DNA from 3 places in the Mesorhizobium sp. M1143 genome. Region 2 is predicted to be linked to each of the others. Evidence: predicted binding sites of a transcription regulator. Region 2 holds the regulator's gene; each other region holds the start of a gene.
The links. Region 2 encodes LexA, which represses DNA repair genes until DNA is damaged. Its sites were predicted from a motif close to TGTTCNNNNTGTGTTCNG; they were not measured.
Positions count from the first base shown of each region.

Region 1: NKH35_RS16830 (PA0069 family radical SAM protein) is a predicted target of LexA. The motif match lies at 1,886-1,903, and genes of this name have one in related genera.
Region 3: dinB (DNA polymerase IV) is a predicted target of LexA. The motif match lies at 1,238-1,255, and genes of this name have one in related genera.

Region 1 is NZ_JAMYMJ010000022.1:75,013-78,285, reverse strand. Features, by position in the region: gene NKH35_RS16845 (GFA family protein) at 1-106, shown strand, start outside; gene NKH35_RS16840 (hypothetical protein) at 96-1,070, opposite strand; gene NKH35_RS16835 (glycosyltransferase) at 1,324-1,827, opposite strand; gene NKH35_RS16830 (PA0069 family radical SAM protein) at 1,978-3,132, shown strand.
Region 2 is NZ_JAMYMJ010000025.1:60,804-64,076, forward strand. Features, by position in the region: gene kynU (kynureninase) at 1-168, opposite strand, end outside; gene NKH35_RS18090 (GntR family transcriptional regulator) at 337-1,101, shown strand; gene lexA (transcriptional repressor LexA) at 1,307-2,104, shown strand; gene NKH35_RS18100 (ComEC/Rec2 family competence protein) at 2,098-3,273, opposite strand, start outside.
Region 3 is NZ_JAMYMJ010000068.1:2,542-5,814, reverse strand. Features, by position in the region: gene NKH35_RS28205 (hypothetical protein) at 1-19, opposite strand, end outside; gene NKH35_RS28200 (hypothetical protein) at 286-693, opposite strand; gene NKH35_RS28195 (hypothetical protein) at 847-1,083, opposite strand; gene dinB (DNA polymerase IV) at 1,317-2,558, shown strand; gene NKH35_RS28185 (hypothetical protein) at 2,844-2,942, shown strand; gene NKH35_RS28180 (hypothetical protein) at 3,002-3,100, shown strand; gene NKH35_RS28175 (hypothetical protein) at 3,174-3,266, shown strand.

The sequences.
Region 1 (3,273 bases), on a different contig from region 2:
CGAGCCGGTCCCAATGGACTATGATGCCGAGAACAAAGAGGGTCGCATTGCCCGGCGGCAAGCGCGCTGGATGCCGGTCGAGATCCGCTCCGGCCTCAGCGGATGACCGGTTCGCCGTGGAAGCGGCGGCGCGAGGGCGGCGAGACGCCGAAGCCGACCTCCATCATCAGCCGTGGCGTGGTGGACGGCACGGTGCCCATGTGGAAGCCGAACGGGTCCTCGACGAAGCCGAGGCCGGCCTCGCCGGTCAGCGTGACCGGGCTGTCGTCGCCATAGACCTTGAGCACGTCTTGCGCCGGATGGCCGACCAGCAGCGTCAACTGGTGCTTGAGGCTGCGCCTGTTGTGGCTGCCTTTGACATAGACATGCGGGCCGGTGCCGGCATCGCAGGGCTTGAGATAGAAGAAGAATTTCAGCATCCGCCAGTCGTCGAGATCGAAATGATATTTGCCGAGCGAGGCAAGGTTCTTGTCGGCGTCGGAAGCCTCGCCGGTCGGAAAGCTCCACCAGACACGCGTGGTGATCAGCTTTGCCTGCCCGCCCAGATAGTGCTGGGCGATGTCGAGCAGCAGCGGGTCGTTCTGGATGGCGAGTGCCGCCTTGCAGCCGAGGATGCGCTCGAAATAGTGGCCGCTGAGCAAAGAGCGGCCGAACCGCTTCTCGGCTTCTGCGTGTTCTCCGGGCATGAATTCGAGCCGGCGGTCGAAATTGCCGAAGCACGGCGTGCTCTGAGCAAAGCTGGCGATCTCTTCGTGGATTGCCTGCGGAAGGACCAGTCCGGAGAACAGGCCATCGGTGCGCAGCGCCGCGACGATCGACTTGAGGTCGACGCCCCTGAACATCGTCGCTCCGGCACTCTGCGCGGGGCGCGCGGCTTTGGCGCCAAGCCAGTGCAGCTTGCGCGCCGGCATGGTGCGGGCAAGCACGAACATCGGCAGCCATGCGGGATTTTCGCGCAGGTCGGACAGATAGGTCGGGATACGCACCGCAATGCGGCGGAGCAGGCTGCCGTTGCGGGCAATGGCTTCCAGACTGGGGGCGCCGGATTTGTCAGGGGACGAAAGGTTCATCGGGGTCCTCAGATATGAACGGCAGCAACGACGACGCGGCGCTTGCTTACCGCTCCGGCACTACCCAAACCCGATATCCCGCATCAACGGAATGCTAATCCCGCGTCAGCTTTTGTGCAATGCACAATAGGTTTTTGCGGCGAAAAAGCCGGACGGCGCAGCGGACAGTGTCAATTCCGGGGGGACGCCGACGCTGCCCCTCATCCGCCCTTCGGGCACCCTTCTCCCTGGGAACGGGGAGAAGGGAGAAACATCACTTCTTCGGCGCCAGCCAGATTTCGGCGTCGAGCCGCCTGGTGGCGAGACCGCGCGCAAGGGCTTCGGCGCTGTGCGCGTTCTTCGACAGGGCAGCGGCCTGGCGCTTGCTGATGACCAGCCCTTCGGCCAGCGCCCGGTTGCCCGAAAACACCCGTGACAGGAACGGCGTGCGGCTGCCGCGCGCACGGGAAAAGCGCGCCGGCATGGTTTGCCGCGCCGTGTGAGCGACGACGTCGTCGATCCAGCCGTCGGCCAGCCTTGCGCCCGGCTCGAGAAACAGCAGCCAGTCACCCTTCGCCTGCCTGATTCCCGCGCCGATGCCGCCGGCGACGAAATGGCAGCCGGCATGATCGGCAACCCGATGCGTCTGGTCGGTCGAGCCGGTGTCGCAGACGATGACATCGCGTACCACGCCCTCGACCGCGCCGCCGATCAATGAGGCGAGCGTGCGGGCAAGGCCTTCTTCGTCATCCCGGGTTTCGATGAGAACGCTGAGCATTTTTAGCCGAATAGCGGAAAGCCCGGCGCAGCGCCAGTTTTGCATGGTCCAACTAAAAAGTTCTTGCTTTGTTCTCATCAGCGAAATAGGATTATTTTCATGAACAGAGCGATTCGACAGCCAGCCGACAGTCCTTGGGAAAGGGCCAAAATGGAACATATCGTGCGTGCGGACATTGCTGCTTTCGGAGCAGGGCGAGCCGAGATGGCCAATGCGATGATCGAACAGAGCGGCATGCGCGTCCGTCCGGATCGCAACCGCGGCCGTTCCGCTGGCATCAACCCGTCCGGCCGGTTCGAGCCGGTCAGCCGGCATGTGTTCGACGACGGCTGGAATTCGCTGGAGGAATTGCCGCCGTTCAAGACCGAAGTGCAGGTCGAGAAGCCGCGCACCATCATCACCCGCAACGAATCGCCCGACATTTCCTTCGACCGCTCGATCAACCCCTATCGCGGCTGCGAGCATGGCTGCGTCTATTGTTTCGCCCGGCCGACGCATTCCTTCATGGGCCTGTCGCCTGGGCTGGATTTCGAAGCGAAGCTGTTTGCCAAGCCGGATGCGGCGCGGCTGCTCGACAAGGAACTGTCGAAGGATGGCTATCAGCCGCGCACCATCGCCATCGGCACCAACACCGATCCCTACCAGCCGATCGAGAAACAATACCGGATCATGCGCGAGATCCTCGAAGTGCTGGAGGCGCGCGGCCATCCGGTCGGCATCGTCACCAAATCCCATCTGGTGACGCGCGACATCGACATATTGTCGCGCATGGCCGAACGGGGCTTGGCCAAGGTGGCGTTGTCGGTGACGACGATGGACCGCATGCTGGCGCGCACCATGGAGCCACGCGCGTCGACGCCGACCAAGCGGCTTGAGGCAATCCGGCAGCTTTCCGATGCCGGCATCCCGGCCTCTGTCATGGTGGCGCCGATCATTCCCGGCCTGACCGACCAGGAGATGGAGCGTATCCTCGATTCGGCACGCGCCGCAGGCGCCCGCGAGGCCGGCTATGTCATCCTGCGCCTGCCGCTCGAGGTGGCGCCGATCTTCAAGGACTGGCTGCTGCGCCACTATCCCGACCGCTACCGGCACGTGATGTCGCTGATCCGTTCGATGCGCGACGGCAAGGACTATGATTCGGAATGGGGCAAGCGGATGAAAGGCGCCGGCCCCTATGCCTGGCAGATCGGCCGGCGCTTCGAGATCACGGCCAAGCGGCTCGGCCTCAACGCCGAGCGGCGCACGCTCCGAACCGACCAGTTTGTCGCCGCCGCCAAGGCGACCGAGCAGCTGATGCTGCTCTGAGAGTAGCGCCTGCCCTGCCCTCGTGGTTGGCAGGCGACCCAAGAATCCCGTCCGGCCTGTCCCCCGGCCTGCAGACGGTGCCCTCCCGGTCTTGCCCCACTCGACCCTGGAGGGACTTGCGGAGAATCGGAGCCGATGCGA
Region 2 (3,273 bases):
CGTGGCGGCCTGCTGCAGTTCGCTGAAGACGACCGCTGACGCGGCGCCCAGGGAATTGCCGTCGAGATAAATCACGCCTTGCGGCAAGACAAAGCGTTCACGCATGGAGCGCAGCGGATCGGCGGCATCCATTGCTTCGATTGTAGCGAGATCGGGTGTCGTGCTCATGATCCGGCGCCCCTCCATGGACAAACGCGCGCGGCGGAGCCTGCCGCCCAAACATGCCGGCGATCTTGAGTGGTCGCCCTTGAACTGTCAAACATTATATATAATTCACCCATTGAAAGGCTTTGATATATAATGATCCGCCCGAGCGTTTATGTCTGATGGATCACGATGCTGGATGACGAGCAGACCTCGAAGACGGAAGTGGCCTATCGCCTGCTCAGGCGCGATATTCTTGCGACCCGGCTGGCGCCTGCCGCGCCGTTGAAGCTGAGCACGCTGCGCAACACCTACGGCATCGGCTGGACGCCGTTGCGCGAGGCGCTGTCGCGGCTGGAGGCGGAACGGCTTGTGACCGCCATCAGCAACCGCGGGTTTGCGGTCGCTCCCGTCTCTCGGGCGGAGCTCGAGGATTTGGCGCGTGCGCGGCTGGTGGTCGAACTGCCCCTGCTGGTGGAATCGATCGAGAAGGGCGACCGTGAGTGGGAAGACGCGGTCGTTGCCGCCCACTATCGTCTCTCACGGTGCGGGTCTGTTCTCGACGATCCATCGGATGATGCGGTCGACGCGTGGTACGAAAAACACGATGCCTTCCATGCGGCGCTGCTCAGTGCCGCGACATCCAGCTGGCTGCTGCGCTTCAATGCAACGATTTCCGACCAATTGCATCGCCATCACCGCTTTCTGGGTCTGGCCCCGACGCTGCGCGCCGCCGCCGGCCGCACGGACGGACACCGGAAGGCCGTGGCGGCCCTGCGCGACGCCGTGGCGATCGAACACCATACCGCCCTGATGGAAGCGGCCCTCGATCGCGACGTCGAACGTGCGAAAACTCTGATGACCGCTCACATCGGCTACACGCTGCGGGTCTATGCCCAGAGAGAACCCCGCGCGGATGCTGCGCAGCCCCGTCCGAAAAGGAAGCGGCGATCGTAGCCGACGACGCAGGGCACTTTGTCTTCGTTTCACCCCGTTGCTGGCAACTGGGCGCAGGCGGCGCTCGCAGCGCCGAACGTTACGCTGAACAAAACGTCAACACATTCATTAAACTTTAAAAGGTTGCGGAACACAACTGGAACAGATAGTGTTTGTTCTGGGTTTGTTTTTTCTGATTCTGGTTTCAGAACCCTTGGGGGCCGCGATGCTGACGCGCAAACAACATGAGCTTCTGATGTTCATCCATGAACGCCTGAAGGAGAGCGGAATCCCGCCGTCCTTCGACGAGATGAAGGAAGCGCTCGACCTCGCCTCCAAGTCCGGCATCCACCGCCTGATCACGGCGCTTGAGGAGCGCGGTTTCATTCGCCGGCTGCCGAACCGGGCGCGCGCGCTGGAAGTGCTGCGGCTGCCCGACTCGATCGCACCAGGCCTCAACGCGGCGAGGAAGTTTTCGCCGAGCGTCATTCAGGGCAGTCTTGGTCAAGCCGGCCAAGGGCAAGGCGGCCAAGGACAAGGCGGGATGGGCCAAGGCGGGATGGGCCAAGGCGGTCTCGGCCGCCAGATCAAGGCGGGCTCGCCGTCGCGTTCGATGTCTGCCGGCAATGACGATGCCGTTTCCGCGATTTCAATCCCGGTGATGGGACGCATCGCCGCCGGCGTGCCGATCGACGCCATCCAGCATCAGACCCATTCGATCTCGGTGCCGCCCGACATGATCATGGGCGGTGAACACTACGCGCTCGAGGTCAAGGGCGATTCGATGATCGAGGCCGGCATTTTCGATGGCGACACGGTCATCATCCGCAATGCCGACACAGCCAGCCCCGGCGAGATCGTGGTGGCGTTGGTCGACGATGAGGAAGCGACCCTGAAACGCTTCCGCCGCAAGGGCGCCTCGATCGCCCTGGAAGCCGCCAACCCGGCCTACGAGACCCGCATTTTTGGACCGGACAGGGTGAAGGTGCAGGGCAAGCTTGTCGGATTGATCCGGCGCTACTGAGCCGGCTTGGGTTTGTACTTTTCACGCTGGTTGTAAGGCGGCAGGCCGCGCGCGTCGCGGGAGAAGCGGCGTTGCTCGTGCCAGGGGCGATACGGCTTGTCGACGGCGAACCGGATGGTTGGCGCTGCCGCTGCCGATTGCGGATCGAAGAAGACGGCGGCGCTGCCGTCGCGGGCCAGCTGTTTCTTCGTCACGACCAGGACCAGCGGGTCGCGGCACGGATTGTAGGCGGTGGCGTCATCGATGACGATCAGGCTCGCGAAGGCACAGGCCGGCCGCGCCGTCTTGCGGTCTTTCGCAAGAGCTACAATGGCTCCGGAAGGGTGTCGAGCGATACAGAGATCGCCGGTGCAATAGAAGGGCGAGCCGGGCGGCAGATCGAGCGGATCGAGATCGAACCGCGTATCTGTTGCCTCGAAAATCTCGGGCGGGATAATGGTTTCGGCCCGCAGCGCCCGTTTCCAATTGTCCGTGGTGAATTCGTTGGAGCGTTCGCGGTTGAGGGCGAGTTCGCCGCCACCGATCTGCATGGCCACCAAATGTGCGTCCTCGGATATGAGCACGTCGGGCGTAAGCACCTGCGGCACCGTCAACAGGCCGGCCAGCGCGAAAGGCACGGCCGCCAGCCTGAGCCAGGTGGTGGCCATGGTGGCGATGACGAGGGCGACTGCCACCAACAGCACCGAGCGGATGGAGATCAGCCCGACGGCGTCGACCGGCGAGCGCTCGGAAATCCAGGCCGATATAGCGATCATCGCCATCAGACCCTTGCCCATCACATAGAGGAACGGCCCGTCGGCGCCGAACGGCATCGCCAGTGCGCTGAGCACGGCAAAGGGCATGACGATCAACGAAACAATCGGCATCACGGCCAGATTGGCGATCAGGCTGAGCGGCGACACACGCTGAAAATGCCAGATGGCGAACAGCAAGGTTGCACTGCCGGCGATGATCGAGGTCATGGCGAGGCCGCCCATGGCCAGCGCGAATTTTCGCGACAGGAAGCCGACGAAGGAGCGCTTTGCCAGCGGCGTTCTCACCTTGTCGGCGCGGTAATCGGCCCAGCCGGCATAGGCGCCGACAAGGGCGGCGGTGGCGGCAAACGACATCTGGAAGCTGGGACCGACCACCTCGTGCGGCGACACCAGGATGACGGCAATGGCGGAGAT
Region 3 (3,273 bases), on a different contig from region 2:
CGATTTCTCTGTTCGACATGGTGGCCTGCTCCTCCCCCAACCCATGCTGTGGACGTACTCAAGGCTGCCTATATATAAGGCAGCGCGAATACAGTCGCCGCAACGCGCGATATCTGGGAAGGTTCCGGCGCCAAATAGTCACGAAATAATACGTGGTGGGACTCGGGTATGTTAAGCGCCGACGCGGCGATAGACACCGCAGCCAGCGGCTGCGGCCATCGGCCTGGCCAACCCGTGTCGCGGGTCGCGAACGCGGGTCGGACTTTGATCGCCGCGCGCGAACAGTCAGCGAGAGGCCGGAACCACGCCGGACACCGAGCGCGCCGTTTCGGGCGAAAACACCACGAAAGCAAAAACCAGAACGGCAGCAGCGACAATGAGCGAGCCGCCGGCGACGATCGGTTCAAACGCCGGGTTTCCCTGCAGCATCACATACAGCGCCGGCAGCATGATCACCAAGCCGAGAGTGTAGAGCCCGTAGTGGATCATGGCGATGCGACGCGCCGCCTTTTGCGGATTGAGCGCGTAGTAGCCGCCGAAGATGGCGCTCGTCACCCAACCGAGCAGATTGATATGCGCGTGCGCCGGAAAAGCGGCGTGGTCACCCGAGATCGCCATCTGCAGGCCGGCCGCAATCCCCAACATCAGGAACAAGATGGCAGTTTTGAAAAAGAGTTCCGAAACCCTCGGCATGTCATTTCTCCCCCTATGCGGTCTGCGACCGCTTGCGACCTGGAGAATACACCCACGCGCAGAACTTTTCCACGCCCCGCTTATGGGGCCATGCCTGCACAGCTTTTTGCACGCTGTTCGACTTTTCTGGCTGCCACAACCCGGCGCCGCCCGCTATGGCGCCAGCAAGATGTCGGCGCCCGCTCGCTCGTCGAACACCACCGCGCAGCCGCGCCCCAGCGCCACTGCCGACAGCGCGTTGGCCACCGTCTCGTCCGGCGATACGAAATCACCGGTCAGCACTCGCAACTCCTCTACCGCCCTGGCCATTGACACGCAGTGCCCGGCAACGCGATCGCTCGTGCAGGCGTCAACGACGCTGACGAGGTCGATCATCTCGAACTGGCCCATACCGGCCTCCACAAAAACAGCGTCCCGTCGCGGATATGAACGCTGAGGCGAGAGACAATGTTCCGCAGGTCCGATGCCCAGGCGGAGCACTCGACAGCCCGATCTGGAACGGACCGGCCGGCGACAACCGCTTCGCTTGACAATAGGCCCTGTTTGTTCTCTATTTGTTCGGCAAAAACGCCTCTCACAACAGACGCGGCTAATGCTGCAACGCCGCAAAGGGAACGGTCGGGATGGAGCCCACCATCCTGCATGCGGACCTCGACGCCTTCTACGCCTCGGTCGAGCAGTTGCTCGACCCGGCGCTCAGGGGCAAGCCGATCGCCGTCGGCGGCGGCGTCGTGCTTGCCGCCTCCTACGAAGCCAGGGTTTTCGGCGTGCGCGGCGGCATGCCCGGACGACGCGCGCGCGAGCTTTGCCCCGGACTGATTTTCGTCGGCGGCCATTTCGCCGACTATCAGCGGCTGGGCGACGCCGCCATCAAGGTGCTCGACGATTTCACGCCGCTGGTCGAGCGGATTTCCATCGATGAAGCCTTTGCCGACGTCGCCGGCTGCACGCATCTGTTCGGGCCGCCGGCCGAGATCGCCGCCACGGTGCGTCGGCGCGTCCGGGCAGAGCTCGGCCTGCCGATCTCGATCGGCGTGGCGCGCACCAAGCATCTGGCCAAGATCGCCTCGCAGGTGGCCAAGCCCGACGGGCTGGCGGTGGTCTATCCGGACACCGAACTTGCCTTCCTGCATGATCTGCCGGTCGGGCTGATGTGGGGCGTCGGCCCGGCGACCAGAGCGCGGCTGGCCGAGATCGGCATCGAGACCATCGGCCAGTTGGCAAAGACGCATGGTGGGGCGCTGCGAAGATTGCTCGGGCCCGCCGCCGGCGAAAAGCTGGCGTCGCTGGCATGGAACCGCGACCCGCGAAAGCTCGAAACCCACAGGCGGTCGCATTCCGCCGGCGCGCAGTCGGCGCTTGGCAGACGGCCGGCCGAGGCGCGTATCTTCGGACCCGTCCTGCTGCATCTGGCAGACCGGGTCGCCAGCCGGCTCAGGGCGAAATCACGGCCCGGGCGCACGGTGACGGTGCGCGTGCGTTTCGCCGATCTGCACGCTGTCACACGCTCGCTGACGCTCGATCAGCCGATTTCGGCAACCGCGATGCTGGCCGAAATCGCCGGGGAGCTGGTGCGCGGCGTGCTGGCCGCCAACCCTCGGGAGAAGACCATCTCGCTGCTGGCGATCTCGGTGTCGCAGCTGGAAGAAAGTGCCGAGCTGCAGCTGGAGCTGCCGCTCGGGCTTGCCGATGAAAAGCAGCGGCCCGGCAGCAGGCAAGGCCTGGCGCGCTTTGGCGCCGACCGCGCCATCGACAAGATCCGCCAGCGCTTTGGCAGAGAGGCTGTCGGCTATGGCGCCGTGGCGCTGGAAGCCCGGCGCTCGGTTCCCGATGCCTTCCGCGAACTGGCGGAGAAGGAACTGTGAGTGCGGCGCGACGGCAAGGCCAATGTTTAGGCTGGGCCAGTCCGCGCTGCATTGCCGCTCTGTTTGACCAGGCCGACCAACCAGGCCAGACCCGCCGCCGTTTCGGACGTTTTCCGCACCGCAACCCGGCCGCGCCATGCACGCCCAAGAACAACGATTTCTCGATGAAGGTGGATTTGCGATTAACGCATCGGCGCCAAGAAAACCCGGGACGGGACGACGGCGCCGCGAAGGTTGACAGTGCCGATCCGTCTGGCATTATCGCGTAAGCTTGGAGGATTCACTATGAAGAAAACCTATTCGAAGCCTGTTCTGGTCAAAAAAGGCAAGCTTTCGCAGGTTACGGCGCTCGCCAATGGAGCGGGTTCCGGCCCGATCGAGTGAAGTCGTTGAGTCGGACTGTCGCCTGATCTGGCGGCCTCGCCTGACACTGGAGATGCGGCATGAAGAAGACCTATTCGAAGCCGGTGCTGGTCAAGAAGGGCAAGCTCTCGCAGGTTACAGCCGACAATGGTAACGGCTCCGGGCCGGTCGCAGTCTAGCAGCCGATTATCCGACGCCTCGTGCCGTCTGGCCGGGAACAGGGCTTTGGGTGCCCGACGTGGAGAGTGGAAAATGAGGAAGACCTATTCGAAGCCGGTGCTGGTCAAGAAGGGCAAGCTCTCGCAGATCACCGCGAACGGCGCTTCTGCTCCTATTCCGGGCTAAACTCGTT